One region of the Pseudaminobacter sp. Soil_N_29 genome, then DNA from elsewhere that is predicted to be linked to it. Evidence: predicted binding sites of a transcription regulator. Region 1 holds the regulator's gene; the other holds the start of a gene.
The links. The regulator PhoB, encoded in region 1, activates phosphate uptake and scavenging genes when phosphate is short. The targets are predictions, from matches to a motif close to TGTCATNNANCTGTCAT.
Positions count from the first base shown of each region.

Region 1 (15,371 bases):
CGGAAGGCCAGTTCGGCCTGATCCCGCTCCTGGCCGGCACGCTCTACATCGCGTTCGTGGCCATGCTGGTGGCCGTGCCGGTCGGGCTGATGTCGGCCGTCTACATGGCCGAATACGCCTCGCCCAGGCTGCGCGCCACGGTCAAGCCGGCGCTGGAGCTGCTGGCGGGCATCCCGACCATCGTCTACGGTATCTTCGCGCTGGTGACGCTCGGGCCCTTCCTGCGCGACCTGAGTGCGGCACTTGCTGGCGGCACCAGTTTCATCCAGGCCCAGAGCATCCTGACCGCCGGCCTGGTGATGGGCGTGATGCTCATCCCGGTCGTTTCCTCGCTCTCCGACGACATCATCACCGCGGTTCCCCGCGCCCTGCGCGACGGCTCGCTGGGGCTCGGCGCGACGCGCTCGGAAACCATCAAGCGGGTTATTTTGCCGGCCGCACTTCCGGGCATCGTGGGTGCCATCCTGCTCACTGCCTCGCGCGCCATCGGCGAGACCATGATCGTGGTGCTGGCCGCCGGCGTGGCCGCCAACCTGACGCTCAACCCGTTCGAGGCGATGACCACCATCACCGTGAAGATCGTCAACCAGCTCACCGGCGACCTTGAGTTCAACTCGCCGCAGACGCTGGTGGCCTTTGTGCTCGGCATCACGCTGTTTGCCCTGACGCTGGTGATGAACATCTTCGCGCTCTACATCGTGCGCAAGTACCGGGAACAGTACGAATGACCGACATTCCCTTGAACGGCATTACCAGCGGCACCGTTGCGCGCCCGCGCCGCGACATCGGCCTGAAGCGCCGCTACGCCGCCGAGCGTCGTTTCCGCATCTATGGGATGCTGGCGATTTCCATCGGCCTGGTGTTCCTGGCGGTGATGCTGACCTCCGTGGTCTCCAAGGGCTACACCGCCTTCTGGCAGACGACGGTGACGCTGCCGATCACCTTCAACGAGAAGGTCATCGACCCCGAAGGCAAGCGCGCGACCGACCCGAACGTGCTCATCACGGCCAACTATCCCAAGCTGGCCGAAAGCGCGCTTGTGGCGAAGCTGGGCATCGACCCGCACGACAAGGCTGCCATTCGCAAGCTCAAGGGTTTCCTTTCGGACGGCGTGCGGGCGCAGTTGCGCGCGGTGGTTATGGACGACCCGTCGGTCATCGGCACGACGCGCAATGTCGACATCCTCGTTGCCGCCAACATCGATTCCGCCTTCAAGGGCCAGATCGACCTTTCGGTGGACGAAAGCCGGCGCAAGGTTTCCGACCAGCAGGTGGCATGGATGAATCAGCTTGCCGCCGACGGTTCGCTGGCCGAGCATTTCAACAAGGGCCTGTTCACCTTCGGCGCCTCCAGCCGGCCGGAAACCTCGGGCATGGGCGTGGCGATCATCGGCTCGTTCTACATGATGGTGATCGTGCTGTTGCTGGCGCTGCCCATCGGCGTGGCGGCCTCGATCTATCTCGAGGAATTCGCCAAGAAGAGCCGCCTGACCGACCTGATCGAGGTCAACATCAACAACCTGGCCGCGGTGCCGTCGATCGTCTTCGGCCTGCTCGGCCTGTCGGTGTTCATCAACTTCCTCGGCCTGCCGCGTTCGGCCGCCCTGGTCGGCGGCCTGGTGCTGACGCTGATGACGCTGCCAACCATCATCATCGCGACCCGTGCCGCCCTCGCCGCCGTGCCGCCCTCGATCCGCTCGGCCGCCCTTGGCCTCGGCGCCTCCAAGATGCAGATGGTGTTCCAGCACATATTGCCGCTGGCAACCCCGGGCATCCTCACCGGCACCATCATCGGCCTGGCGCGCGCGCTGGGCGAGACGGCGCCGCTGCTGCTGATCGGTATGGTCGCCTTCGTGGCCGACTATCCGGCGACGCCGCTGGAACCGGCGACCGCATTGCCGGTGCAGATCTACATGTGGGCCAACGAGGCCGAGCGCGCCTTCGTGGAGCGCATGTCGGGCGCCATCATCATCCTGCTCGTGTTCCTGATGGCCATGAACATCACGGCCATCGTGCTGCGACGGCGTTTCGAGCGGCGCTGGTAGGCGAAGGATGCTTTAGTATGAACATCATGACGGAAGTGGCACTCGAGAACGCGGTGAACGACAAGATGAACGGTACGCCCAAGGAAATCATCAAGATGCGCGGCCGCAAGGTGTGCGTGTTCTATGGCGACAAGCAGGCGTTGTTCGACGTCGACCTCGACGTGCGCGAAAACCAGGTGACGGCGCTGATCGGGCCTTCGGGCTGCGGCAAGTCGACCTTCCTGCGCTGCCTCAATCGCATGAACGATACCATCGACAGCGCCCGCGTGACCGGCCAGATCACGCTGGACGAACAGGACATCTACGACAAGAGCATCGACGTGGTGGAGCTGCGCGCCCGCGTGGGCATGGTGTTCCAGAAGCCGAACCCGTTTCCGAAGTCGATTTACGAGAACGTTGCCTATGGCCCGCGCATCCACGGCCTCGCCCGCAAGAAGGCCGACCTGGATGCCATCGTCGAGACCAGCCTGAAGAAGGCCGGCCTGTTCAACGAGGTGAAGGACCGTCTCAACGAGCCGGGCACCGGGCTTTCCGGCGGCCAGCAGCAGCGCCTGTGCATCGCCCGCGCCATTGCCGTTTCGCCCGAGGTGATCCTGATGGACGAGCCGTGCTCGGCGCTCGATCCGATCGCCACCGCGCGCGTGGAGGAACTGATCGACGAGCTGCGCCAGAACTACACCATCGTCATCGTCACCCACTCCATGCAGCAGGCGGCGCGCGTATCGCAGCGCACGGCCATGTTCCATCTGGGCCAGCTGGTCGAGGAGGGCGACACCGACAAGATGTTCACCAACCCCGACGACAAGCGCACGCAGGACTACATTACCGGCCGGTTTGGCTGACCCGCGGTTGATCCGCACGCCGGACAAAGGATTGCATAGACATGATCATGGGCAAACACACCGTCACGTCCTTTGACGAGGAACTGGGGCACATCGACCGGCTGCTGCGGGACATGGGCGATCTGGCCGGCGCCATGGTCTGTGGCGCCATCCGGGCGCTGGTCAATTCCGACAATGCGCTTGCCCAGCGGGTGATTTCCGACGACGCGGTGATGGACGCGCGCCAGCGCGAGCTGGACGACCGCGCCATCACGCTGATCGCCAAGCGGCAGCCCATGGCGCAGGACCTGCGCGCCGTGGTGGGCGCGATCCGCATGGCCGGCGACCTGGAGCGCATCGGCGACCTTGCCAAGAACATCGCCAAGCGCGTCGGCGCCGTGGGCGAGAGCGCCACGCCCCGCAGCCTCGCCCATTCCATCGAGACGATGTCGGACATGGTACTGGAGCAGATCAACGGCGTGGTCGACAGATATGTGACGCGCCAGCCCGAAGGCCTGAAGGCGCTGCGCGCGGCGGACGAGAACATCGACGTGAAGTACACCTCAGTGTTCCGCGAGCTGCTGACCTACATGATGGAGGATCCGCGCAACATCACCGCCTGCACGCATCTTCTGTTCTGCGCCAAGAACCTGGAACGCATCGGCGACCATGTCACCAACATCGCCGAGAACGCCTACTATGTGATGACCGGCCAGCAGCTGCCGCCCAACCGGCCGAAGTTCGACGAGACCTCGCTTTCGGCGCCGGAATCGACGACCTGAGCGGGAGACCGGAAAAGTGATGATCGCCCCAAAAATCATGGTGGTGGAGGACGAGGAGCCGCTGGGCGTCCTGCTCCGCTACAATCTGGAATCGGAAGGCTACCAGGTCGAGGTCGTGCCGCGCGGCGACGAGGCGGAAATCCGCTTGCAGGAGAACGTGCCCGACCTTCTGGTGCTGGACTGGATGCTTCCGGCGGTCTCCGGCATCGAACTGTGCCGCCGCCTGAGGATGCGCCCCGAGACCGAGCGCCTGCCCATCATCATGCTGACGGCGCGCGGCGAGGAGAGCGACCGCGTGCGGGGCCTTTCCACCGGCGCCGACGACTATCTGGTCAAGCCGTTCTCGACGCCGGAGTTCATGGCGCGGGTGAAGGCGCTGCTGCGCCGTGCCAAGCCCGAGGTTCTGTCCAGCGTGCTGAAGGTGGGCGACATCATGCTCGACCGCGAGGCGCACCGCGTCTATCGCGGCAAGAGCGAGATCAAGCTCGGGCCCACGGAATTCCGCCTGCTGGAATTCATGATGCGCCACCCCGGCCGCGTCTTCTCGCGCGGGCAGCTGCTCGACAATGTCTGGGGCGAGACGATCTATATCGACGAGCGCACGGTGGACGTGCATGTGGGCCGGCTGCGCAAGGCGATCAATCCCGGCAACCTGCCGGACGTGATCCGCACCATCCGAGGCTCGGGCTACGCCATCCGGGAGGATTGAGCCCGGCTGGCCGCGGCTCAGGCCGCCCCCGCGGCGCTTATCAGGGCAGGGCCGGGCGCGAAGATCTCCCGGTCGACGAAGGTGAGGGCGTTCATTGTGCAGCCTTCGCGGATCAGCGGCCGTTCGTTCGGCAAGGTGTCGAAGGAGATCGCCTTGTTGTGCTGGCCGCCCGCGGTCTTGTCGATAGCTGAGCGCAGCGCCGGCTCGATGAGGTCGAAGGCGGTCGCGCCGATGCCGACCAGCGCGACGGGCGCGGGGTCGATCAGCGCAAACAGGCTGCCGAGGCCGAAGCCGATGGCTTCGCCGGCGATGCGGAAGGCTTCGCGCTCCGGTCCATCGGCTGCCCGCGCCCTGTCGGCCATGGCGCGTATCTCCTCGTCCGAAATGTCGGCCAGCGGCGCCTGGTCCTCGCTTTCCCCGCGCGCATTGCGCCAGATGGCGTAGTTGCCGGCATAGGCTTCCACGCAGCCGCGACGGCCGCAGCGGCACAGCGCGCCATCGGGCCGGTGGATCATGTGGCCGAACTCGCAGCCCGACGATTGCGTGCCGGTGAAGAGTTCCCCCTTCAACACCATTCCCATGCCGATGCCGTGCGAGAGCAGGATGGCGATGAAGTCGTTGCGGTAGCGCTCTGGCTTTCGCCAGCGCAGCGCCACCGCGATCATGTTGCAGTCGTTCTCCACGGTGGCGGGGATGCCGGTGGCGGCTTCGAGCCGGTCGGCGAATTCGAGATCCGCGTGCGGGGTGATGGGCGACCACAGCATCATGCGCGATCCGGCATCGGTGATGCCCTGCACGGCCATGCCGATGCGCAGCACGCGATGGCCGGCGGCCCGGCGGGCCTCGACCTGCCGGCGCACCATGGCGACGCAGTCGCCGAGCAGCGCTTCGCGCCCGGTGGCCAGCGTCTCCAGCCGGCGCTCTTCCGATGCGACCACCTGCCCGGCGTAATCGACCACGGCGACCGACAGGAAATTGAGCGACAGCACCACGGTGATGACTTCGGCGGCTTCCGGGGCGAGGCCGAGCGCTACCTGCGGGCGGCCGCGCTTCGAGCTTGCGGCTTCAGCCGCCTTTTCGGCGAGGATGCCTTCGGCGATGAGGTCGGCGGAAATGGCCGAGATGGTGGAATGGCTGAGGCCCGTGGTCCCCGCGATCTCGGTGCGGGACGGCTGGCCCGCGCGCCGCACGGCCGCGATGACCATGGCGCGGTTGCGCTTGCGCAGATCGTCGTGACGGATCGCCACCGGCATTTCGGCATTTCCTCCCGGAGCCTTGTTGCGCTGCGCAGATTCCAGTTCGCGTGCGCCGCGTCAACCTTCGGCGGGATGTTGACAGAACTTCAGGGTTACGACACTATTTTTTCGAGGTTCGAAATAATAGCCTCGACAAGGGCCCCAGGCCATCGTCATCGCGCCCTGGAGGGGGCGCAGGGAGGAAATCATGAAGATGTTTGCAACCGCCTTGCTGGCGGGTGTCGCGCTGTCGGTGTCGCTGGCAGGCGTGGCGCAGGCGAAGGACAAGATCATCGGCGTTTCCTGGTCGAACTTCCAGGAGGAGCGCTGGAAGACCGACGAAGCGGCGATCAAGGCCGCCCTCGAAGCTTCGGGCGACAAATACATTTCCGCCGACGCCCAGTCCTCGGCGGCCAAGCAGCTGACCGACGTGGAAAGCCTGATCTCGCAGGGCGCCAACGCGTTGATCATCCTGGCGCAGGACGCCAGCGCCATCGGGCCGGCGGTCGAGAAGGCCGTGGCCGAGGGCATTCCGGTGGTGGGCTACGACCGCCTGATCGAGAACAAGGATGCCTTCTACCTGACCTTCGACAACAAGGAAGTCGGCCGCCTGCAGGCCAAGGCCGTCTATGCCGTGAAGCCCGAAGGCAACTACGTCTTCATCAAGGGCAACGGCGCCGACCCGAACGCCGACTTCCTCTTCGCCGGCCAGATGGAAGTGCTGAAGGAGGCCATCGACGCCGGCAAGATCAAGAATGTCGGCGAGGCCTATACCGACGGCTGGCTGCCGGCCAACGCCCAGAAGAACATGGAGCAGTTTCTGACCGCCAACGACAACAAGGTTGACGCGGTGGTGGCCTCCAACGATGGCACCGCCGGTGGCGCGGTGGCGGCGCTCGAGGCACAGGGCCTGGCCGGCTCGGTGCCGGTTTCGGGCCAGGACGGCGACCATGCCGCGCTCAACCGCATCGCGCTCGGCACGCAGACCGTGTCGGTGTGGAAGGATTCGCGTGAGCTGGGCAAGGCCGCGGCCGAGATCGCGGCGCAGCTCGCCGACGGCAAGAAGATGGATGAGATCCCGAACGCGACCAAGTGGTCGGATGGCCCCAACAAGGTCGAGATGACCTCGGTCTTCCTCAAGCCGATGCCGATCACCAAGGACAACCTCAACGTCGTCATCGACGCCGGCTGGGTTTCCAAGGACGTGGTCTGCCAGGGCGTGAAGGCGGGGTCGGTCGCAGCCTGCGACTAGGCCGGACGCTTGCCACAAGGCTCGTTCGGTTCCGCACGGGGCGGGCAAGACGCGGCCGCCTGCCGCTGTCCGGCTCGTTGGACGCCGCGGTTTGAGGAGAAACCGCGGCGTTTCATTCGCCGCCGCATGCCCGGTCAGGCGCGCGGCATTCAGTTCGTACAAAGTGCCTCTCCGGAAAATCGATTCCGTGTTTCCAAGGGCGTGCGCTAGGATGATGTCCTGAGACCGGCGCAAGACCGGACCGGGCGGGAGGGTGTCATGACCGAAGTGACAACGCAGGAACCCGCGGCGCAGGACACCGCCGGGCACGGGCTTGCGGACCGGGCGCGAGCCTCGGAGGCCGGGGCCATCGGGCGTTTCCTGCAGGCGACGGAACTCGACACGCGCATGCTGGGCATGGTCGGCGCGCTGCTGCTGATCTGGATCGGCTTCCACATACTGTCGAACGGCCTGTTCCTGACCCCGCGCAACCTTTGGAACCTTTCGGTGCAGTCCTCGTCGGTCGCTGTCATGGCGACGGGCATGGTGCTGGTCATAGTCACGCGAAACATCGACCTCTCGGTCGGCTCGATCCTGGGCGTATGCGGCATGATCATGGGGGTGACCCAGGCGATCGTCCTGCCGCGCTTCGCCGGCTATTCGCTCGGCGATCCGTCGATCTGGATCATCGCGCTGGCGGCCGGCCTGACTGTCGGCCTCGCCATCGGGGCGCTGCACGGCTTCATCATCGCCTATCTGGGGGTGCCCGCCTTCATCGTCACGCTGGGCGGGCTGCTGGTATGGCGCGGCGCGGCCTGGTGGGTGACCAGCGGCCAGACGGTGGCGCCGATGGACGCCACCTTCCGCCTGATGGGCGGCGGGCCGGAAGGCGCGATTGGCGCGACCTGGAGTTGGGTCGTCGGCCTCGTCGCCTGCGCGGCGGTGATCCTGATGCTGGTCTCGGGCCGCAACCAGCGCAAGCGCTTCCGCTTTCCGCTGCGCCCGGTCTGGGCCGAAATGTTTCTGGGCGTTGTCGCCTGCCTCGTCATCCTGCTGGCCGTCTGGGTGGCCAATTCCTACCCGTGGCCGAGCGGCACGGTGAGGAAATATGCCGAGGCCAACAACATCGCCATTCCCGATGGCGGGCTGTTCATCGCCCATGGCATCGCCATTCCGGTGCTGATCGCGATCGCGGCCGGCATCATCATGACCTTCATCGCCACCCGCACCCGCTTCGGCCGCTATGTCTTCGCCATCGGCGGCAACCCGGAGGCGGCGGAACTGGCCGGCATCAACACCCGCTGGGTGACGATGAAGATCTTCATGCTCATGGGCTTCCTGGCGGCCATCGGCGCGGCGATCTCCACGGCGCGGCTGAACGCGGCCACAAATGCGCAGGGCACGCTGGACGAATTGCTGGTGATCGCTGCAGCGGTCATCGGCGGCACCTCGCTTTCGGGCGGGGTCGGAACGGTGGCGGGCGCGATGCTGGGCGCGGTGCTGATGCAGTCGCTGCAGTCGGGCATGGTGCTTCTGGGCATGGACACGCCGCTGCAGAACATCGTGGTCGGCATCGTGCTGGTCGCGGCCGTGTGGCTCGACACGCTCTACCGCCGGCGCGTGCAGTGAAACCGGAGGGCATGATGGACCAGATGCGCACTCCCCTCGTGGAACTGAGGAACATTTCCATCGCCTTCGGCGGCATCCGCGCCGTCGACGATGCCTCGGTCGACCTGCATGCGGGCGAGGTGGTGGCGCTGCTCGGGCACAATGGCGCCGGCAAGTCGACGCTGATCAAGATCCTGTCGGGCGCCTACCGGCGCGATGCCGGCACCATCCTCGTCAATGGCGAGGAGGCGGCGATCGGCAATCCGCGCGATGCCAAGAGATACGGCATCGAGACGATCTACCAGACGCTGGCGCTGGCCGACAATGTCGATGCCGCCGCCAACCTGTTCCTGGGCCGGGAACTCAGGACCGGTTGGGGCACGCTGGACGACGTGGCCATGGAGGCCGAGGCGCGCAAGGTGATGGGCAGGCTCAACCCGCGCTTCCAGCGCTTCAAGGAGCCGGTGAGCAAGCTTTCGGGCGGCCAGCGCCAGTCGGTGGCGATTGCGCGGGCGATCCTGTTCAACGCCCGCATCCTGATCATGGACGAGCCGACGGCGGCACTCGGGCCTCAGGAAACGGCGCAGGTGGGCGAACTGGTCAGGCAGCTCAAGGCCGACGGCATCGGCATCTTCCTGATCAGCCACGACATCCACGATGTCTTCGACCTCGCCGACCGCGTCTGCGTGATGAAGAACGGGCAGGTCGTGGGCACCGCACGCACGCACGACGTTACCAAGGACGAGGTGCTCGGCATGATCATTCTCGGCAAATGCCCGCCCGGCGCGATACCCGGGCCGGGGGCCATGGCGCGCGCGGCATAAATGGCATCGGCCGAATGGTTGATGCCGCTTAGAACCGTTTCCATGGCCTCGTCGTTGCAATAGTCTTATCACCCCTTAAGAAGGGTTTGATATGAGCGACGGACAAGCCCGCCCTGTGAAGAAGGTCTTTTCCCTTGCGGCGTTCCTGGCTGTAGCGCTTGCCAGCCTGGGAATGGCGGGCTTCGCCTATGTCGCCTCCAAGGAGGCCGCCCGGTTCAAGTTCGAGGCGGTCGTGGACGACGCGATGAACCGCGTCGAGGGCCGCCTGGACCTGCAGCTTTCGCTCTTGCGCTCCACCCAGGCCTTTCTGCAGGCGCGGGGCGGGGAAATGTCGAGCGCGGAGTTCACCGCCTATTTCGCGGCGCTAGACGTCCCCGAGAATTTCAAGGGCCTGCACGGCATCGGCCTGCTCGGTCTCGACAAGCACGGAAACGAGCGTTCGCTGGAAAGCCGTATCGCGGAAGTCCACGGCAACGCGATGCCGATACACCCGCCTTCGACACAGCAGTGGCGCACGCCGGTTCTGCTGTACGAGCCGCTGCAGAGCAATCATCTCGACATGATCGGCTATGACATGTTCACCGATCCGGCGCGTCGTTCGGCCATCGAGCTGGCGGTGCAGTCGGGCGAGCCGCGGGCGACGGGGCGCGTGCTGCTGGGCAAGGAAAGCCATGGCAGCGATCTCGTGCCCGGCTTCCTGATCTTTGCCAGCGTGGACGGCAACTCCGGCCCGCAGGAAACGGCAGCCGACCCGGGCGCTGTCTCCGGCCTGGTCTATGTGGCGTTCCGCACCGGCGACCTCTTCCAGGCGGCAATGGGCGCCCCGCCGCACCTGCCGGTCGCTGCCGAGGTCTTCGACGGCACGCCGGAGGACAAGAACCTGTTCTACCGGTCGCGGGACGAACCGTCCCCGGCCTATGGCCGCGACTTCCAGGTGGTGCGGACCACTCTGTTGGGCGGACGGCCGTGGACCTTGCGCTTCCGCCCGACCAATGGCTTCTCCGAGCCGACCTCGCCGAGCATACCGGTGATGCTGGGCGTGGCGGGCCTGCTGCTGGCCGGCGCGATGGCCATGATTGCCCGCTACCAGGAGCGCGCCTATGAGGCGGCTTCGCAGCTTCACGCGACGACCGAGAAGAGCCTGCTGGAGCGCGAGCTGATGCTGCAGGAGATGAAGCACCGGATCAAGAATTCGATCAGCCGTGTGCTGGCGATCGCGCGCCAGACGGCCGTGCATTCGCAAAACCTCGACGAATTCTCCGCTTCCTTCTCCGACCGCCTGCAGGCGATGGCCGCCTCCCAGGACATGCTGACCCGTTCGCGCTGGCAAAAGGCCGACCTGCGTGAACTGGTGGAGATCGAGCTCCGGCAGGTCTTCGGCAAGGAACTGCCGGACGAGATGCTGTCGGGGCCGCCCGTGCTGCTGGACGAGACGATGACCCAGGCTCTTGGCCTGACTTTCCACGAACTGGCGACCAATGCGCTGAAATATGGCGAGGTCGGCGAGTCGATGTCCGCCCTGACCGTCAAATGGTCGGTTTCGGAGGGAAGGGAAAGGCGCCTCCACCTCGCATGGGCCGAACACAGCAGCAGGCCGATCGAGCTGCCCAACAGGATAGGCTTCGGAACCAAGCTGATCGACATGAACATCGAACGCGAGCTGAACGGGTCGATCCAGCGCAGTTACGGCCTTGCCGGCCTGGAGGTAAAGATCGAAATTCCCCTTACGGATGCGCCGGAAAGCTTCTAGGCAGGACGATCACGAGCTTGGATCAGAGCAGCCCGGTCCGGAACCGCTAGAAGCCGGACATGGCGACCGCATCGGCTTCCGCCCCATAGATCGACGCCGTCAGGCCCTCCTCCAGCGAAACGCTCCAGGCCAGCTGGGCGTCCTCTTCCTCCATGGCCGGATCCACGGGCACGCATCGGGCAAACACACGCGGCTTGCGGCCCTGCCAGTCCTGCAAGGCGAAGGGCAGCGCGCTTGCACATTCCTCGGCGGTTTCGAACAGCGGCACCGGCGCCGGCAGCTCGCCGCATTGCTTCAGATCGCCCGAACAGCCGATGATCAGCAGCAGTGCAGCAACGTGTTCCATGGGGTGTCTCCCTTCCGCAGGGGAAACGACTGGAAGCGCCGCAAAGTTCCGCCCTTCGGGAATGAAAACCGTCACCCGTTCGTCGGAGACCGCCTGAAATGGGGGAGGCCGGCCCGCCTATTCGATTTCGAAACTCTCGGCGGGGATCACCAGTTCGTAGCGGAGCCGACCGCTGTCCATCTGGAAGCTGGCCGCGCCGTTGAGCGAGGTGGGTACGACGCGCTCAAGCGTCACGCTGCCGAAGCGCTTCTCGTTGCGAGCCTGGTCGGCGCTGATCGCCTCCGTCCATGCAAGCGACAGCGAATTCTCGCCGTCGCCGTCCGGCACGAGCCTGGAGGCAACGGTGACGAAGCCGCCCGGCTTGGCGAGCGCGCCGTAATTGGCCGAATTGACTGCCAGTTCGTGCAGGGCGAGCCCGATATGCAGCGTGGCATTGGGATTGAGATAGGGATTGATGCCCTCGAACACGACGGCATGCCTGATGTCGGCGCTGTATCGGCCGACCTGACTGAGTACGAGCTCGTGCAGGTCGGCGCCGCGCCAGTTGGACGACGTGACCAGGTCCTGCGACGCGGCGAGCGATTGCAGGCGGCCGCGAAAGCGCGACAGGAATGTTTCGATCGAGCCCGAATAGCGGCCGGTTTGCGTGGCGATGCTCTGGATGATGGCGAGAAGGTTCTTCGAGCGGTGGCTGAGTTCGCGCAGCAGCGCCCGCAGCGTCTGCTCCCGGCGCCTGTGCTCGGTTATGTCCACGGCGGTGGTGATGAGGCCCTGGACAGGCCTCTCGGGGCCTTCCCTGTCGGGATCGATCCAGATTTCGAACCATCTGGCGCCTTCGTCCTGCGGAACGCGGATTTCCAGGCGCATCGGCTTGCCGCTTTCAAGGACGGCCCGCTTGGCTGCGGCCATGCGTTCGGCCTGGATGGCGGGCAGGAAGTCGGCGTCGGTCTTGCCGGCCGCAGCGTCGGAGGTCCAGGAACTGGGGAGGTTATGGGCCCACAGGACGCGAAGGTTGTTGTCCTGGTAGATCGCGGCCACGCCGGCATTGTGCATGGCCTGAACGAGCCCGCGGGCGACAACCGGCGCTTTCGGAACGGCGGTCTGCCTTTCCTTGCCGTCTTTCCCTTGCCCGCTGGCCGTTGTGATCATCGTCCAACTATCCCCAGCGCAGGTTGAACGATTTCAATCTGTGATGGGTTTCCCGCTAGATACCCTTGGTAGGCTTGTGCTCTCGAATGCTTCCCCCGGACCGCCTCCGCCCGCGTAGCGGACGGAGGCCTTCCCGCTAGGCCCTGCGGAAAAGACCGGCTATCAGCGAGATTACAAGGAACGCCAGGAAAATGAAGAAAAGAATTTGTGCGATACCAGCCGACGTACCGGCTATTCCGCCGAAGCCCAGGGCACCGGCGATAATGGCGACTACGAGAAATACGAGGGCCCAATACAGCATCTTTCATCTCCCTTTCGTAATGCTGGAGAAACGTGCACGCACGCGCTTGGTTCCAATCGCGCCCTTATAGCGAAAAAGGCCGCCACGGGGACGGCCTTTTCAACATGTCTGTGCCGGAGGCTCTCAGGCCGCGGCCTTGGCCTGGCGGTCGAAGAAAAGTGCCTGGCTTATCAAGGCCTTGACCATTTCCGGGTTGAACGGCTTGGTGACAAGGAAGGCAGGCTCGGGGCGTTCGCCGGTGAGCAGGCGCTCCGGGAAGGCGGTGATGAAGATCACCGGCACCGGGGTGGCGGCGAGAATCTCGTTGACCGCGTCGATGCCGGAGCTGCCGTCGGCGAGCTGGATGTCGGCCAGCACCATTTTCGGCCGCGCCTTGGCGAACATCTCGATCGCCTCGGCATGGGTGCGCGCCGTTCCGACGACGCGGTGGCCGAGGCTCTCGACCATCTGCTCGATGTCCATCGCGATCAGCGGCTCGTCCTCGATGATGAGGATGTCGGTTGCGACCTGGCGCGAGATCTCGTTGCTGGCCTGCGACAGCAGGTCGGCGAACTCCGCCTCGTTGACGCCGAGGATTTCGGCCGCCTCCTCGTGCGTGAAGCCTTCCACGGTGACCAGCAGGAACGCCTGTCGCGGCAGCGGTGACAGCGCCGTCAGATTGGCCGCGGCGCGCTGCTCCCAGGCCGATTCCGCCTTTTCCTGCGGCACGCGGATGGCAACCGACGTGAAGAGGCTGGCGAAGACCTTGTAGAGCGCGATGCGATCGCTGGATGCTTTGGGAAAGATGCTTACATCTGCGATGATGGCTTCGAGCACGGCCGCCACCAGGGCGTCGCCGCTTTGCTGCGATCCGGAGACCGCACGTGAGAAGCGCCGCAGATAGGGCAGATGGGGGGAGATGGTAGCGGATAGACTCATGATAGGATGTTTCCCTCGCATGACCTCAGAATTGATAATTTGAAACACCAGCAGGTTCAACGACGCACGTCCCAAAAAGTTCCGCTCGATTGGAACGAATCTGGCCGATGGGCGTTAGAAACAAAATTGGGCAGCCGGGGAGCGGCTTCGTGCGCTTTGCTTTCAGGAAGATGACGAGCCGCTCGGTGGGTAGAACGGGACAAAACTACAGCATGACAAAACAGCAGACTGCCGCCTTGCACCAGGAGGGCTCGGGCGACCCACTGGGGGCAAATTCAGAAATTGGCCGCAAACTGAAGCAATATTATGATCAGCTGTTAACTGACGAGGTGCCGGAGCGTTTCACCCAGTTGCTGTCGCAGCTGGAGGAAACAGAGCCTCTTCAGAAAGGGAAGGGTTGATCCGCATGGCCGTTTCCCCCGCCTTCAAGAAGGATCTGCTCGGAGCAATTCCAAACCTGCGCGCTTTCGCGGTCTCTCTCACCCAGAATGCCGACAAGGCTGACGATCTGGTGCAGGAGACGCTGGTCAAGGCCTGGGACAAGCACGAGAGCTTCCAGATGGGAACGAACCTCAAGGCCTGGCTGTTCACCATCCTTCGCAATGAATTCTATTCGCAGATGCGCAAGCGCGGGCGCGAGGTTCAGGACAGCGACGGCGTGATGACCGAGCGGCTGGCGGTGCACCCCAGCCAGCACGGCCTGCTCGACCTCAAGGACTTTCGCGGCGCGCTGGAGCAACTGCCCCAGGACCAGCGCGAGGCCATCATTCTCATCGGCGCCTCCGGATTCTCCTATGAGGAGGCTGCGGAGATTTGCGGCTGCGCGGTCGGAACCATCAAGAGCCGGGTGAGCCGCGCCCGAAACAGGCTCCAGGAAATCCTCGACATCTCCGGCGAGGCCGAATACGGCCCCGACGCGATTTCTGCGCAGGTGACCGGGTCGAACGCCGCCTGAAGCGGCCGCACTCGGCGTCCAAGCATGGGAGCCTGCGGGCTCTTGCGCGCGTTGGCGCGCACGCGCCGCATGGCCCTTGTTCAGTGCAGTTCGTGCCGGAACCTTTGCGGCGGCCAAGCCGTTACCAACTCGTCACCAACAAGGAGTTGAAACATGGCCGCAGCCCCAGGCAAAACCGACAAGCCCGAAACCGGCATGAGCCCAGAACTGGAAGCCAGCACAAGCGCCGACCTGGGCGTCGGCACGAGCGCCGAGCTGGATGCAGACATCCGCCAGTTGCGTGCGGACATCGCCAGGCTGACTGCACAGCTGAACCTCACCGGCGAGCATACCTACAGCACGGCGCGGCGCGCCGCGCGCGAGGGCGTGGAACAGTTGCGCCAGCAAGGCGAGGCCGCGATGGAGGGCCTGCGCAGCAACGCCAGGGACATCGAGGAACAGCTGATGGCCACGGTGCGCGAGAAGCCGGTCACTTCGCTGGCGGTCGCGGCGGGCCTTGGTTATCTGCTTGCGCTGATGTCGCGTCGCTAGAGTTCGGACCTGCGTTTAACCAGTTTTGACGAGATCAGTCGGTCCTGTTTTAGGCCGCGACGGAGGGGGAAGAGTGATGATCGCATCGCTGATCGCCAGTTTCGCTTCCGGCGAAACGATGTATGTGTTGCGCCGCGCACGCCGCGCGGCGATCGCATTTGTGCTTG
Region 1 is NZ_JBDGLC010000009.1:186,068-201,438, reverse strand. It holds gene pstC (phosphate ABC transporter permease subunit PstC) at 1-728, shown strand, start outside; gene pstA (phosphate ABC transporter permease PstA) at 725-2,044, shown strand; gene pstB (phosphate ABC transporter ATP-binding protein PstB) at 2,062-2,886, shown strand; gene phoU (phosphate signaling complex protein PhoU) at 2,934-3,647, shown strand; gene phoB (phosphate regulon transcriptional regulator PhoB) at 3,667-4,356, shown strand; gene AC3A4H_RS20130 (ROK family protein) at 4,374-5,609, opposite strand; gene xylF (D-xylose ABC transporter substrate-binding protein) at 5,800-6,843, shown strand; gene AC3A4H_RS20120 (sugar ABC transporter permease) at 7,102-8,451, shown strand; gene AC3A4H_RS20115 (ATP-binding cassette domain-containing protein) at 8,466-9,254, shown strand; gene AC3A4H_RS20110 (CHASE domain-containing protein) at 9,346-11,004, shown strand; gene AC3A4H_RS20105 (hypothetical protein) at 11,051-11,350, opposite strand; gene AC3A4H_RS20100 (sensor histidine kinase) at 11,468-12,499, opposite strand; gene AC3A4H_RS20095 (DUF1328 domain-containing protein) at 12,636-12,800, opposite strand; gene AC3A4H_RS20090 (response regulator) at 12,924-13,718, opposite strand; gene AC3A4H_RS20085 (NepR family anti-sigma factor) at 13,931-14,119, shown strand; gene AC3A4H_RS20080 (RNA polymerase sigma factor) at 14,125-14,673, shown strand; gene AC3A4H_RS20075 (ElaB/YgaM/YqjD family protein) at 14,869-15,204, shown strand; gene AC3A4H_RS20070 (hypothetical protein) at 15,281-15,371, shown strand, end outside.

Region 2 (15,371 bases), on a different contig from region 1:
GACCTCGAGCGGCTGGGTTCGCTTCTCAGCTACAAGAAGGGGTTCCGGGACCTTACGCTTCCCTACCTGGAACGGATCGTCGCCCAGTGCGGAGAGGCCTGCATGTTTGTTGCCTACCTTCCGGCAACCCATCAGGTCAGCGTCATGGCAGCTGTAAACTCGCTGCACCCCTTGCGCTACGAGATGGAGCTGTACGTTCCGCATACCGTTTTATGGGGCGCGACGGGAAGGTCGATCCTCGCCTTCCTCCCGGAAGAAGAGCAGCGTGCCATCGCAGCCAAGGGTGACCGCTCACCCGCAACCGGTGCTCCTCCACCCGCGTGGGAAATCCTGAAAGCGGAACTCGACGCAATCAGGGATCGCGGCTACGTACTGACGCGCAGCCAGAAATTGAGTGGTGCCGTCGGTATCGGGGCCCCAGTCAGGAACGGCAGTGCCACCGTCATCGGAAGCTTTTGCATCACAGTTCCGGAAATCCGCTTCGACCCCGGAAAGGAAAAGGCTCTGGCGACCTCGTTAATCGAGCAGGCCGCGGAGTTCAGCGCATCTATCGGATTTCGTTCTCGCTAGCTGCGTAAAGGCGTGCAGCGGGCCGGGGCCGCACAAAGGCGGGGGCAGCTCTGCGCTTCACCCCAGCGACTGTTGGCCTTCAGCCACTGCGTCGCCCACCGCTATTGACGATACACCGTCCACCAGTAGCCAGCTTCCGGGACGCGCTCAATGGATGTGCGCCGCCCGGCCTCACTCCATTCCCAGCGCGGCCTTGTAGAGGTCGAGGATTGCTTCCTCTTCCTGACGCTCGGCTGCATCCTTCTTGCGCAGGCGGATGATGGTGCGCAGCGCTTTGGTGTCGAAACCGGTGCCTTTTGCCTCGGCAAAGACGTCCTTGATGTCGTCGGCGATGGTCTGCTTCTCTTCCTCAAGACGCTCGATGCGCTCGATGAACGCGCGCAGCTGGCCCGCGGCAACGGTCTGGCTGGTTTCGGTGATCTCGTCGGCCATTCTTATGCTCCGGATGAAAAAGCCGCGACTCGGCGCGGCGTATGGGTAGCCGTTCGATGCCTTACCCGTCCTGAGGGGTCAAGGGCGGAATGGCAACACAATCGTCCGGAAAATGCGAGAGGCCGTCAGTGATCCTTCGGCCGGCTTGCCTCGAACCGGGCCTTCTGCGCGTCGGAGGCCTCGGTCTGGTACTTCGCCTGCCATTCGGCATAGGGCATGCCGTAGACGATCTCTCGCGACTCTTCCTTGGTAAGCGCCACGCCGCTCTCCTCGGCGGCTTCGCGATACCAGTTGGAGAGGCAGTTGCGGCAGAAGCCGGCAAGGTTCATCAGGTCGATGTTCTGCACATCGGTGCGCTCGCGCAGGTGCCGGACCAGCCTGCGAAAGGCGGCGGCCTCGAAGTCGCGTTGCTGGTCGTTGCTCAGTTCTGCCATGGCGGCCTCCGTCACAGCGGCCCGGTGCGCGAGCCGAATTGCTTTACCTGATGTATATCGGGGCGATCGTTGATGGCGTCAACAATGGGTGCCAGCCGCGCCGCCCAGTCGTCGGCAGTGGCCTCGTCGGCGATCAGGTCCTGACGGATCTCTATCAGCGCGTGGGCGTAGCCGTTGACAATGGCGTGCCTGAACATGGTGTCGCCGCGCAGCGCGCCGTCATAGGGCTCGTTGTCGCCGATGATCAGGGTTCTATCCTGCGCCAGAAGTTCGATCAGCGGCCGCACCGCGCGGTCGTCGCGGTCCCACAGCAGGCCGACATGCCACGGCCGGGTGTGCCCTTGCATGACCGGCGTGAAGGAATGGACGGAGAGCAGGAAAGGCGCCTTGCCGGTTTCCCGTGCCACCGACGCCACCATCGCTCCGACCGCATCGTGGTAGGGGCGGTAATATTTCTCGAGCCGCTTCTCGCGCTCTTCGGGCGCCATCGGATAGTTTCCGGGCACCACCGTGCCGTCGTAGAGCTGGCGAATCAGCGTCGGGTCGTCCTCGCCGCGATTGGGATCGATCAGCAGCCGCGAGAAATTGGCCATTATCGCCGGCACGCCGAGCAGCGCGGCGAGCCTTCTCGTCAGCTGCTCCACGCCGATGTCATAGGCTATATGGCGCTGGAACTCGGCAGGCGGCAGGCCAAGGTCGCCATACTCGTCGGGCAGGTCGCGCTTAGCATGGTCGGCCAACAGGACGATGCCTCGCTTGCGGTCGCCCTCGACGATTTCGAAGGGGGCAAAAACTGCGGATCGAGTCATGGGCTTGCAACTGTCCCGTCTGGCGGTGTTGATGGGATAGGCTGGTCATTCCACGAAGTCAGGCTGCATGCAATGTCGTTGTTTGGTCAATGTTGTGGCCGAAACCTTGTCTGCGCGACCAAACCTGCCGCTCACATACATCTAAATCGATTGGATTCCGGCCGACGGCGCGTTGACATGCGCCCGGACTTTGCCGAAAAGGAGCACCTGGACATGCCGATACGAAGCAAGAGGGGGTCGAGGATGAGTTTTGCCGTGGCACCGCGCATTCATTCTGCGTGGGCTGCGTTGCTGTTCTCCCTCCTCGTGCCGCTGTTCTTCGTCGCGACTGCAAGCACGGCGCACGCCGATTTCCGGGTGTGCAATGCCACGCAGAACCTGGTTGGCGTCGGCATCGGCTACCGCGCCAAGGCGGGCTGGGTCACGGAAGGCTGGTGGCATATCGAAGGCTCCACCTGCAAGACACTGATCGAGGGGCCCTTGTCATCGCGGTTTTACTATCTTTATGCAGAGGATGCCGAGCGCGGTGGGCGCTGGGACGGTCCGATAACCATGTGCGTTGCCGAAAAAGAGTTCAAGATCGCTGGCGTGACCGATTGCGTCGCCCGCGGGTTCCAGCGCGCAGGCTTCAAGGAATATGATACGGGCGAGCAGGCAAGCTGGATGGTCCAACTGACCGACGAACCCGCAACGGACGGCGCCGCCGCCGTCACGGGAACCAATTCTCAATGAGACGCAGCCGAAAGGTAAAAATCCTCGCAACGCTTGGTCCGGCCTCCTCCTCCGAGGCCATGATCAAAAGCCTCTTCCAGGCGGGAGCCGACGTCTTCCGCATCAATATGAGCCATGCCGACCACACCCTCATGCGCGAGCTCGTCCGCCGCATTCGGGCGGTCGAGACTGAACTTGGGCGTCCAATCGGCATCCTGGCCGACCTGCAGGGGCCGAAGCTGCGCGTCGGCAAGTTCGCCAATGGCAAGGAAATGCTCGAGATCGGCCAGACCTTCACGCTGGACGACGACCCAAAGCCCGGCGACGCGACGCGAGTTTGCCTGCCGCACCCGGAGATCCTGGCCTCGGTACAGCCGGGGCATCGCCTGCTCATCGATGATGGCCGGCTGGAACTTCGCGCGGTCGCCTGCGACGGCAGGTCGATCACCTGCACGGTTGTCGCCGGCAGCAGGATTTCAGACCGCAAGGGCGTCAGCCTGCCCGACACGGACCTGCCCGTCGGCGCGCTGACGGAAAAGGACCGTTCTGATCTGGATGCGGTTCTGGCCGAGGGCGTGGACTGGATCGCCCTGTCCTTCATCCAGCGCCCGGAGGACCTTGCCGAGGCGCGCAAGATCGCGCGCGGCCGTGCCCTGATCCTGTCGAAGATCGAGAAGCCGCAGGCCGTGTTACGCCTTGCGGAGATCATCGAATTGTCCGACGCGCTGATGGTGGCGCGCGGCGACCTCGGCGTGGAAATGCCGCTGGAAGCCGTGCCCGGCATCCAGAAGCAGATCACTCGGGCCGCGCGGCGCGCCGGCAAGCCGGTGGTAATCGCCACGCAGATGCTGGAATCGATGATTTCTGCCCCGGTGCCGACCCGCGCCGAGGTTTCGGACGTGGCGACGGCCGTGTTCGAAGGGGCGGATGCGATCATGCTCTCGGCCGAGTCGGCGGCGGGGGAATATCCCGTCGAGGCGGTCGCGACGATGAGCCGGATCGCGCAGCGCGTCGAGCAGGACCCCACTTACGCCACCATCATCAACGCGCAGCGCTCCGAGCCGGAAGCGACCGGCGCCGACGCCATTTCGCTGGCCTCGCGGCAGATCGCCGAAACGCTGAAGCTGTCGGCCATCGTCACCTACACCTCTTCCGGCACGACCGGGTTGCGTGCCGCGCGCGAGCGGCCGCAGGTGCCCATCATCGCCTTGTCGCCGGTCGTGGAAACCGCACGGCGGCTGTCGCTGGTCTGGGGTACGCATTGCGTGGTCACCGAGGATGCCCAGGATCTCGACGACATGGTCAACCGCGCCTGCCGCATCGCCTATGAGGAAGGCTTCGGCCGCCCCGGCGACCGTATCATCATCACCGCGGGTGTGCCGCTGCGCACGCCGGGCGCCACCAACATGCTGCGCATAGCCTATGTGGGGGCGGAGGGGCGTGGCGGCGCCTGAGCCGTCGCTCTGACGCCGTATCTGGAGTTCGGAAGGGTGGTCTTGGCCGGTTCGCCGGTCAGATCGCCTCGCCGGCCAGTTCTTCTGACAGCTTGGACACTTTCTCCTGCGCGCTGCGCTGCATCGGATAGATGTCGAGCACCTTCTGCCAGGCCTGCAGTGCCAGCTGCTTGCGGCCTGTCGATTCCAGGATCTGTGCCATACCGGCCAGGGCGCCGAAATGGCGCGGCTCAAGCTGCAGCACCCGGTCTATGTCGGCCATGGACTTGCGATAGTTCTGCATCAGGAAATGCACCGTCGCCCGGCGGTTCCAGCCCTCGACGTAATTCGGCGCCAGGGTCACGACTTCATCGAGGAAGTCGAGCGCGACGTCGAATTTCTGAGCCTGGATGGCCTTCTGCGACCACTGCATCATCAGGTCGATCGACGCGCTGCCGGACTTGTTCCACTGTTCCTGGATGCGGGCGGCGATGCGCTCGGCCGCCTTTTCGTTGCGCTCGCGCTTCAGGGCGCCAAACAGCGTGTCGAGCCTGGTTTCGGCCTTGGCCAGGGGAGGGGTGTCGCGGTGAGGTGCGGCCGACTGCGCCTGAGCAGCGCCAGACGCGCCGATCAACGCCAAGCCGATACAGAATGCAAAAACGCTCCGCATGCCCAAGGATTTAACCTTCGGCATGGGAACGTCAAATTGAATTTCGCGTGAAACGGGCAAGCCGTCTCGGAAAGCGCGAAGCCTTCCGGCCCGGGCTTAGCCCTGGCGCGCCTTGTAGCGCGGGGCGGTCTTGTTGATGAGGTAGACGCGGCCCTTGCGGCGAACCAGCTGGCAGTCGCGATGGCGGGCCTTGAGGGCCTTGAGCGAATTCTTGATCTTCATGGTCTGATCCGTCGAACTGGGCCGTTGACCGGCCGAATTGAAAGACGCGCCCGAGAGCGCGTCCGAATTTGTGAAAAGCTCATAGACGAGGTTCCGCCATCCTGTCAACCGCGCCCCGCGATGAATCATCCGGCATCGCATATGGTTGCCGAAATTGGCAAAACGCCGCTGCCCAACCGGCCGCGTTGGCGGTGCGATCAGGCTTCCGTCAGCGGGCCCAGGCGGGTGAAATGCCCCATCTTGCGGCCCGGCCGCGCTTCGGCCTTGCCGTAGAGATGCAGCATCAGGTTCGGCTCGTGAGCCAGTTGCGCAGCCCTTTGCACCTCATCGCCGATCAGGTTTTCCATCACGCAGTCCGAATGCCGGGCGGCGAGGCCCAAAGGCAGGCCGGCAACGGCGCGCACGTGCTGCTCGAATTGCGAGATCGTGCAGGCGGCCTCCGTCCAATGTCCGGAATTGTGCACGCGCGGCGCGATCTCGTTGACGAGCAGCGACCCGTCGGCCAGCACGAAGAATTCGACGCCGATGACCCCGACATAATCCAGCGCCTGGAGAATGGCGAAGGCGGCCTGCTTGGCTGCGGCAGCTACGCCAAGGCCGACCCCGGCGGGCACGGTAGAAGTGTGCAGGATCCCGTCGCGATGGACATTCTCGGCCGGATCGTAGGCGCAGAGGGCTCCGTCGCTTCCGCGCGCGGCGATGACCGAGACCTCCCGTTCGAAATTCACGAAGGACTCGAGAATCAGCGGCACGCCGCCCATGGCCTTGAAGACGCCGCTGGCTTCGTCGGGGCTGGCATTGCAGAACACGCGCTGCCCCTTGCCGTCATAGCCCATGCGCCGGGTCTTGAGGATGCCAAGGCCCTTGAAGTCGCGCAGGGCGGCGCCAAGGTCTTCGTCAGCTTCCACGGCGCGAAAATCCGCCGTGCGCAGGCCGATGCCGTTGAGGAAGGTCTTTTCGGTCAGCCGGTCCTGCGACACGTCGAGCGCGCGCGGCGGCGGCAGCACCGCCACCGTTTCGGCCAGCACCTGCGCCGCGTTCACGGGCACGTTTTCGAACTCGTAGGTCACCACGTCGCAGCGGCGGGCAAGCTCGCGCAAGGCGACCGCGTCGTCATAGGCCCCGACGATCTGGTGGTTCGCGACCTGGGCCGCCGGGCAGTCCGCCTGCGGCTCCAGAACGATGGTGCGGTAGCCCAGCCGGGCGGCGGCCATCGCCAGCATGCGGCCAAGCTGGCCACCGCCGATGATGCCGATCGTCGAGCCTGCGGGGAGCGGGGCGGTCATGATTCCTCCACCGGCCGGTCCGAGACCTTGGCGGTCTGTTCGGCGCGCCAGGCATCCAGCCGCGCGGCCAGCGCCTCGTCGCCCAGCGCCAGCACCGCGGCGGCGAGCAGGGCGGCATTGACCGCGCCCGACTTGCCGATGGCCAGCGTGCCGACCGGAATGCCGGCCGGCATCTGCACGATCGACAGCAGCGAGTCCTGGCCTGACAGCGCCTTGGATTCCACCGGCACGCCGAACACTGGCAGCGGGGTCAGCGCCGCCGTCATTCCGGGCAGATGGGCGGCCCCGCCCGCGCCTGCGATCACCACCTTGAAGCCTTCAGCTTTCGCGCCGCGGGCAAAGTCGTAGAGGCGCTCCGGCGTGCGATGCGCAGACACGATGCGGCTGTCATGGGAAATGCCTAGCGCTGCAAGCGTCTCGGCGGCGTGGCGCATGGTTGCCCAGTCGGACTGGCTGCCCATGATGATAGCGACGTCGGCGCGTCCCTTGTCCAATGTCTGGCCTCCGGTTGTCGAACTGGCCTGCTGGAAGTCAGCGTACCGGGGCATTAACGAAATGCCGCCGCTCCCGCAAGCGCTTCACGGCCGGAAACGAAATTGCCGCGGTCAGCTCAGGCCATGTGCCTGTTGGACCCCTCGGGCGATTGGCGGCGTGGTATTGGCCCGGAAGCTCGCCCGCCGGAGAGCACCGTGCCCTCAGGCGATGATATCCGGAATGATCCTGTCTTCCAGCTTGGACATCTTGTCCTTCAGCTGCAGCTTCTTCTTCTTCATGCGCTGTATCTGCAGCGGATCGCACGCAGTCGCAATCATCGCGTTGATCGCCGCGTCGAAATCGGCGTGCTCCTGCTTCAGCTTTGCAAATTCAAGACGGATTTCGGTCTGTTCCTGGTCTGACATGTCCTACCGTCTGCAAAATATGGCGCTAAAGCGCTGACGGGCAGGCTGGACGCAGCCACCCACCAATGCAGCCTTCATACCACATTTCAAGCTTTCAGGAAATGCTACCACGCCGCATTCGACATGCAGGCGATCTGGTGGCACACTGTCATCATACCGTCACAGAGCAATGCCGGCGGTGGGAGCGCCCTGTGGCGGTATGATCGAGGAAACCAGAACGGGAGTACCAATCATGTCTCTTGCCACCCATCTTGAAGAGTTGCAGCGGAAGCACGGCGATCTCGATCGCGAAATCGACACGGCGATGAGCCACCCGTCGGTTGACGATCTTGAAATCGCGTCTCTCAAGCGACGCAAGCTGGCAATCAAGGACGAGATTGAAAAACTGAAGGCGACAACGACGACGCACTGAAGGCTTTTTCATCCGACGCGCTAGCGGGCGCGTTCTACACTCCGGCGGCAGCACCCTGCCGCCGGGCCAAGGGAAGCAATTTCTCCACGCCGCGACCGAATTAAACCCCGAAAAAACAACCCGCAAACCTCTGGAACTTGGGTGAGCGCTGCAGGTCTGCGCCGCAGCAACTTGGAGGCGCGTGGGCCGGTCGCCGCGGCTACGCCTCGCCTTGGGCCTTGGTTCCTGCGGGGCGGGCGCTTGGGCGTCCAAGGAGCCAGCGAGCGTACTCGCGCAGTTTTTCCGGCACCAGGTGCTGCGGCTGGGTAGGTTCGAATGACAGGCCGACGCCGGTGATCCGGCCGTTTTCGTCGATGTCCCGCACGATGAGCTCTATGGGGCCGAGGGTGAGGCGGTCGGTGTATTCGACATGCCCGCCGAAGCGCGCCAGCAGCAACTCGCCGATGGTCATCTTCATTTCGTCTTCCGACAGGCCGGTTCCATAGGCGGCCTCGAGCTCGGAAGCCGGCCGGTCCGGGTCTAGCGCGAAGGCGCCGAAGAATTCGGCATCCTCCGGATCCACGTCGACGCGGCTGGTGAACAGCCGGTCGAGCAATGCCGGGTAGCGGTCGGAGACGAAGATGTAGACCCGGTCGCCGGCAACCAGGCGGCCGAAGTCGGGGAATTTCATCGAAACGCCGTCGCGCACCACCAGCGAGGGGCGGGCCCAGCGCGGCAGGCGCTCGCCGCGCAGAACCGGGCTGCCCGGTACGACACGGTAGCTCAGCAGTTCGTGGTGGGCCGAGCCCGGCAGTTCCAGCTCCACCTTCTCGATTGGCCCTGCACGGTGCGGCACGATCAGGCCGAGCCGGCGGGCGAGGGGACCGACCGTCCAGCCCTGCACGACCAGCGAGACCAGCACGATGATGAAGGCGGTGTTGAAGATGGCGCGGCCATGCTCCAGTCCGGCCAGCAGCGGGGTTATCGCGAGCAGGATGGAGACCGCCCCGCGCAGGCCGACCCAGGAGATGAAGGCGACCTCGGCCGGGGGCAGCGCAAATGGCTTCAGGCACAGCCATACCGCGATGGGGCGCGCGACGAGGATCAGGAACAGGCCGAGCGCGATCGCCCCGAGAAGAATGGCGGGAAACTGCGAAGGCGTGGCGAACAGGCCCAGCACCAGGAACATGATGATCTGGGCCAGCCACGACATGCCGCTCTGGAAGCGCTTGACGGCGGCCTGGGCCCGCATGTCGGAATTGCCCGCAACCATGCCCGCCAGATAGACCGCCAGGAAGCCCGAGCCGCCGATGGCGCCGGCGGCGGCAAACACCAGCAGCGACAGGGTCAGCACGAAGATCGGCATCAGGCCGCGGTCGAGATTGAGCCTTTCAACCAGGCGCACGATGGCGAAGCCGCCCAGCATGCCGACGGCGGCACCAAGGCCCATGGTGACGAAGAAGCCCAGCACCAGATCGGTGAAAAGTACCTGAGCCTCTGGATTTACGCCGATGGCGATGAGCTCGACCAGCGTCAGGGTCAGGAAGATGGCGATCGGGTCGTTGGTGCCGGATTCGATTTCGAGCGTCGAGCGCACACGTTCGCGCAGGTTGATGTTGCCCGCGCGCAGCAGGAAGAACACCGCCGCCGCGTCGGTGGAGGCGACGGTGGCGCCGAGCAGGAAGGATTCCATCCAGCTGAACCCAGTCAGGTAGCGGCTCATCGCGCCGAAGATGATCGAGGTCAGAGCCACGCCGACAGTGGCCAGCGTCAGGGCCGGCATGCCGGCTTGCCTCAGCACGCTGACAGGCGTGCCGAATCCTGAGTCGAACAGAATGACCGCCAGCGCCAGCGATCCGACGAAATAGGCGACATTGGCGTTGTCGAACTGCAGGCCCAGACCGTTTGCGCCGGCCAGAAGCCCGATGCCCAGGAACAGAAGCAGCAGCGGCGCGCCGAAGCGAAAGGCGATCAGGCTGGAGAATGCCGCAGCGAGCACCAGTGCCGTACCGACCAGCGTCGCGAGATAGATTGCCTGATCCATTGACGGCGCATTTCCCCTAGCTTCGCTGTTTTTTGAATTTTCCTACAGTGAGGCGAAGACAAGGCGATGCGCAAGCAAAGTCACTATGGCGCATGCATTTTTTTCAGGGAGAGAGAATTTTTCCTGTCCGGAAAACAAAACGCCCGGCCGAAGCCGGGCGTTTCACAGGATATTGGCTGCTGCCGCTGGTCGCGTCAGGCGATGACCTTGCCGAAGGCGACGGCGGTGTCGGCCATGCGGTTGGAGAAGCCCCACTCGTTGTCGTACCAGGACATGACGCGCACCAGGTTGCCGTCGATGACCTTGGTCTGGTCGAGCGCGAAGGTGGACGAGGCCGCGTTGTGGTTGAGGTCGATCGAGACCAGCGGCTCGTTGGTGTAGGCCAGAATGCCCTTGAGCGGGCCATCGGCCGCCGCCACCAGCGCGGCGTTGACCTCCTCCACCGTGACCGGCTTCTTCGACACGAACTTGAAATCGATCACCGAGACGTTCGGGGTCGGCACGCGGATCGACACGCCGTCGAGCTTGCCCTTGAGCTCGGGCAGCACGAGGCCGACGGCCTTGGCAGCACCGGTCGAGGTCGGGATCATCGACATGGCCGCGGCGCGGGCGCGGTAGAGGTCCTTGTGCATGGTGTCCAGCGTCGGCTGGTCGCCGGTATAGGCGTGCACCGTGGTCATGAAGCCCTTCTCGATGCCGAAGGCATTGTTGAGCACCATGGCCACCGGCGCCAGGCAGTTCGTGGTGCACGACGCGTTGGAGATGACGACGTGATCCTTGCTGATCTTGTCGTGGTTGACGCCGTAGACGACGGTGAGGTCGGCACCGTCGGCCGGGGCCGAGACGATGACGCGCTTGGCGCCGGCCGTGAGATGGGCGGAAGCCTTCTCCTTCGAGGTGAAGATGCCGGTGCATTCGAGCGCGATGTCGACACCCAGCTCCGCATGCGGCAGCTGCGACGGATCCTTGATCGCGGTGACCTTGATGGCGCCGCTGCCGATGCTGATGGTGTCGCCGTCGACCCTCACCTCGTGCGGGAAGCGGCCATGAACGGAATCGTAGCGCAGCAGGTGCGCGTTGGTCTCGACCGGGCCGAGGTCGTTGATGGCGACGACCTCGATGTCCTTGCGGCCGGATTCGTAGATGGCGCGCAGGATGTTGCGGCCGATGCGGCCGAACCCGTTGATGGCTACTCTGACGGTCATATGTGGTTCTCCCTGGGAGCGAAAATTCAGTTCGACTTCTTGGACAGGCGCGCTTCGGCGGCTTGAACCGCAGCCTCGGCGGTGATGCCGAAGTGCTGGTAGAGCTGCTCGATGGGCGCGCTGGCGCCGAAGCCATGCATGCCGATGAAGATGCCGTCGACGCCGATGAAGCGGTCCCAGCCCATACGGATCGCCGCCTCAATGGCGATCTTGACCGGCGCGTCCCCGATGAGGGCGGCCTTGTAGCTGTCGCTCTGCTGCTCGAACAGCTCGAAGCAGGGCACCGAGACGACGCGGGCCGGGTGGCCGCGTGCCTGCAGCTGGTCACGCGCGGCAAGCGCGATCTCGACCTCGGAGCCGCTGGCGAAGATGGTCACCTCCGCCTCGCCCTCGGCCGTGGCCAGCTCGTAGGCACCGTAGGCGCAGAGGTTTTCCTCGACATACTCGGTGCGCACCGCAGGCAGGTTCTGACGGGTCAGCGCCAGCGTCGACGGGGTCTTGGTCGTCTCCAGCGCCAGCTGCCAGCACTCCGTGGCTTCCGTGGCGTCGGCCGGGCGGAACACGTTGTGGTTGGGGATGGCGCGCAGCGCGGCCAGATGCTCGACCGGCTGGTGGGTCGGGCCGTCCTCGCCGAGGCCGATGGAATCATGCGTCATGACGAAGATGGAGCGGATGCCCATCAGCGAGGCCAGGCGCATGGCCGGGCGGGCATAGTCCGAGAAGGTCAGGAAGGTGCCGCCATAGGGGATGACGCCGCCATGCAGGGTCATGCCGTTCATTGCAGCGGCCATGCCGTGCTCGCGGATGCCATAGTAGACATAGCGTCCGCTGTAGTCGCCGGGGGCGATCGGCTTGGTCTGGCTGGTCTTGGTGTTGTTGGAGCCGGTCAGGTCGGCCGAGCCGCCGATCGTCTCGGGCACCACGGCGTTGATGACTTCCAGCGCCATTTCCGAAGACTTGCGGGTGGCGACCTTCGGCTTGTCGGCAGCCAGCTTCTGCTTGTACTCGGCGATCACGGCATCGAAGCCGCCCGGCAGTTCACCGCGCATGCGGCGCTCGAACTCGGCGCGGATCTCGGCGTCGGCGGCAGCAAGGCGCGCCTCCCATTCGTTGCGCTTCTTGCAGGCGTTGAGGCCCGAGACGCGCCAGGCGTCGAGAATGTCGGAAGGCACCTCGAAGGGCGGATAGTCCCAGCCGAGGGCCTTGCGGGCGCCGGCGATTTCCTCGGCGCCAAGCGGCGAGCCGTGGACCTTGCTGGTGCCGGACTTGGTGGGTGCGCCGAAGCCGATGGTGGTCTTGCAGGCAATCAGCGTCGGCCGGTCGGAACGGCGGGCCGCTTCGATCGCGCCGGCGATGGCTTCCGGATCGTGGCCGTCGACCCGCGCCGTGTTCCAGCCGGACGCGGCGACGCGCGCAAGCTGGTCGGTGGAGTCGGTCAGCGACAGGTCGCCGTCGATGGTGATGTTGTTGTCGTCCCACATCACGATCAGCTTGTTGAGCTTCAGGTGGCCGGCAAGCGCGATGGCTTCCTGGCTGATGCCCTCCATCAGGCAGCCGTCGCCCGAAAGGACATAGGTGTAGTGGTCGACCAGCTCGTCGCCGAACTTGGCGTTCAGGATGCGTTCGGCGAGCGCCATGCCGACCGCGTTGGCGATACCCTGGCCGAGCGGGCCGGTGGTCGTCTCGATGCCGGCGGCATGGCCGTATTCCGGGTGGCCGGCGGTACGGTAGCCGAGCTGGCGGAAATTCTTGATCTGGTCGAGGGTGATGTCCTCGTAGCCGGTCAGATAAAGCAGCGAATAAAGCAGCATCGAACCATGGCCGGCCGACAGCACGAAACGGTCGCGGTCGGGCCAGTGCGGGTTCTGCGGGTCGTGCTTCATGAAGCGCGTGTAGAGCACGGTGGCGATGTCGGCCGCGCCCATGGGCAGGCCGGGATGGCCGGAATTCGCCTTCTCGACGGCATCCATGGACAGAAAGCGGATCGCGTTGGCCATCCGGTCGTGTTTTTCTCGTGAGGTCATGATTGCTCGCCAAGCCTTGATTTTTGGGGGCTTCGCCCCTGTAAAAAAGCAGTGGACACATAGCAGGCACGCCGGATGAGTCAACCAAAGCACCGGCTTTTCGCGGGGAACTTGCGGCCCTTGCGACGAGATGCGGCACGATAGCAGGGGAAAGCCCGAATCGCTTTGTTGACGACGCGTTTGCACGGAGCATAATGTTTTGAGTGTAAGTCGTTCTGAACGCGAACGATTCGGTGATGGGCGGGAGTTTTGACGGAGCCATGACCGGGGAAAGCACGCTCAAAGAGGTAATAAGCCGGCTCGGCAGGGCAATGGATGCCCTGGAGCAGAGCGTCGCCGCGCGCCTTGAACATGAACAGGACTATTTGGAAGCCGAGGCCGAGGTTCAGCGCATGAACGCCGACCGGAGCCGCCTAGCCCAGGAACTCGACAACTCCGAGGCCCGCGCCGAGCGCCTGGAGGAGGCCAACAAGGAGGTGTCGCGCCGGCTGGTGACCGCAATGGAGACCATCCGCGCAGTGCTGGACAGGTAGGGTGTCATGGCGCAAGTGACTGTCACGATCGACGGCAAGGCCTACCGGATGGCCTGCGACGAGGGCCAGGAAGAACACCTGATCGAGCTCGCGCAGAGTTTCGACCTCTATGTCTCGCACCTGAAGGACTCTTTCGGCGAGATCGGTGACCAGCGCCTGACGGTGATGGCCGGCATCATGGTGATGGACGAGCTGTCCGAACTGCGCAAGCGCGTGCAGGGCATGGAAAGCGAAATCAGCACCCTGCGCAAGACCCGCGACGAAGCACTGATGAAGGCCGACAAGAACGACGCAGCCCTTACCGGCGCACTGAGCACGCTCGCCCAGCGCATGGAAGACCTTGCCGAAAGGCTGGCGCGGAAGGGGTAGGGGCGGTCACAGGCGCCTATGAGCCGGAGCCCGCGCGACGCGCAAAAAGTGCAGAAATTTCAGGGAAGCCAAGTCCGTCGGACAGTGGCCGTAGGCGGTAGATGCCTCGTCATCCAAGGCAAGCTGGCGCGTGCCGGCTTGAGCGAGTCAGGCCGGCATCTATTTCTGCCCCCGCTCTGGCTGCATGAAGGACGAGGCATGGGTCCCCGGAACCTCCGCACTTCGCTATCGCTCGTGCTCCGGCCCGAGGACGACGGAGGTAGTGTCGTTGCCGGCCAATCTGCAGCTTTGCGGCCATAGGGGCTTTCAGGGTGAGATATAAGGGGAGATACCAACGCCGGCCTCGAAGATTTACGCAGGCGATTTTTGTCTCCGTCGTCCTCGGGCCGGAGTACGAGCGCAGCGAAGTGCGAAGGTTCCGGGGACCCATGCCTCAACATGGCCGTCAACACCACGGTCCAGAAACTGCAACTCGCGATCCCTCAAACCAAGTGCCATGCAATGTCATGCCAGTGTGGATTATGCTCCTCGATCAGATTGATCTTCCACTGGCGCGGCCACTTCTTCAGGATTTTCTCCCGTGCGATGGCGTCGGTGACCAGCTCATATTCGTCGAACCAGACCAGCCGCATGACGCCGTAGCGCGCGGCAAATTTCGAGCCGGTACCGGTTCGATGCTGCTGGAGGCGGCCGGCTAAATCCGACGTCACGCCGATGTAAAGCGTGCCATTCTTCTGCGACGCAAGAATGTAGACATATCCCCGCCGGCTCATTTGGGGAGTTTAGCTACCTCGTTGGCCGAGGCAAGGGCAGGGGCGCTTCCGCTTGCACGGGGCGGCACCTGCTTCTGCCCCCGCTCTGGCTACATGAAGGGCGAGGCATGGGTCCCCGGAACCCTACGCCCCTGCGGGCTTCGGGCCCGAGGACGAGGGGTAGATAAGTCGCCGGCGCAAATCCTCGACGCTTGAGCTTTGGTCTCCCGCCCTAAGTCTCCCTGGCGACTTCTCAACGGCAGCAACGCCTCGGATTGGCTGGAAACGACCACCCATCCGTCGTCCTCGGGCCGGAGCATGAGCGCGGCGAAGTGCGGAGGTTCCGGGGACCCATGCCTCGACAGAGCCGTCGCCACCACCGTCCAATTCGGGCCCGCAACGCTTCACAGCAGATGCCGTGCAATGTCATGCCAATAGAGGTTGCGCTCCTGGGACCGGCTCTGGCTGCACCAGCGGCGAGGCATGGGTCCCCGGAACCCTGCGCCCCTACGGGGCTTCGGGCCCGAGGGCGACGGAGAGAAAAGTGCACTCGCAATTAAAGCCCGCTAGGCAAACATGAAAATCGC
Region 2 is NZ_JBDGLC010000010.1:9,028-24,398, reverse strand. It holds gene AC3A4H_RS20485 (IclR family transcriptional regulator) at 1-570, shown strand, start outside; gene AC3A4H_RS20480 (DUF2312 domain-containing protein) at 742-1,002, opposite strand; gene AC3A4H_RS20475 (DUF1244 domain-containing protein) at 1,128-1,436, opposite strand; gene AC3A4H_RS20470 (N-formylglutamate amidohydrolase) at 1,448-2,245, opposite strand; gene AC3A4H_RS20465 (DUF1036 domain-containing protein) at 2,489-2,977, shown strand; gene pyk (pyruvate kinase) at 2,974-4,410, shown strand; gene AC3A4H_RS20455 (tetratricopeptide repeat protein) at 4,469-5,059, opposite strand; gene ykgO (type B 50S ribosomal protein L36) at 5,156-5,281, opposite strand; gene AC3A4H_RS20445 (5-(carboxyamino)imidazole ribonucleotide synthase) at 5,479-6,567, opposite strand; gene purE (5-(carboxyamino)imidazole ribonucleotide mutase) at 6,564-7,061, opposite strand; gene AC3A4H_RS20435 (YdcH family protein) at 7,263-7,466, opposite strand; gene AC3A4H_RS20430 (YdcH family protein) at 7,699-7,878, shown strand; gene AC3A4H_RS20425 (potassium/proton antiporter) at 8,078-9,901, opposite strand; gene gap (type I glyceraldehyde-3-phosphate dehydrogenase) at 10,096-11,106, opposite strand; gene tkt (transketolase) at 11,133-13,130, opposite strand; gene AC3A4H_RS20410 (DUF4164 domain-containing protein) at 13,391-13,663, shown strand; gene AC3A4H_RS20405 (cell division protein ZapA) at 13,670-14,032, shown strand; gene AC3A4H_RS20400 (GIY-YIG nuclease family protein) at 14,515-14,805, opposite strand.
Region 2: AC3A4H_RS20430 (YdcH family protein) is a predicted target of PhoB. The motif match lies at 7,613-7,629, and genes of this name have one in related genera.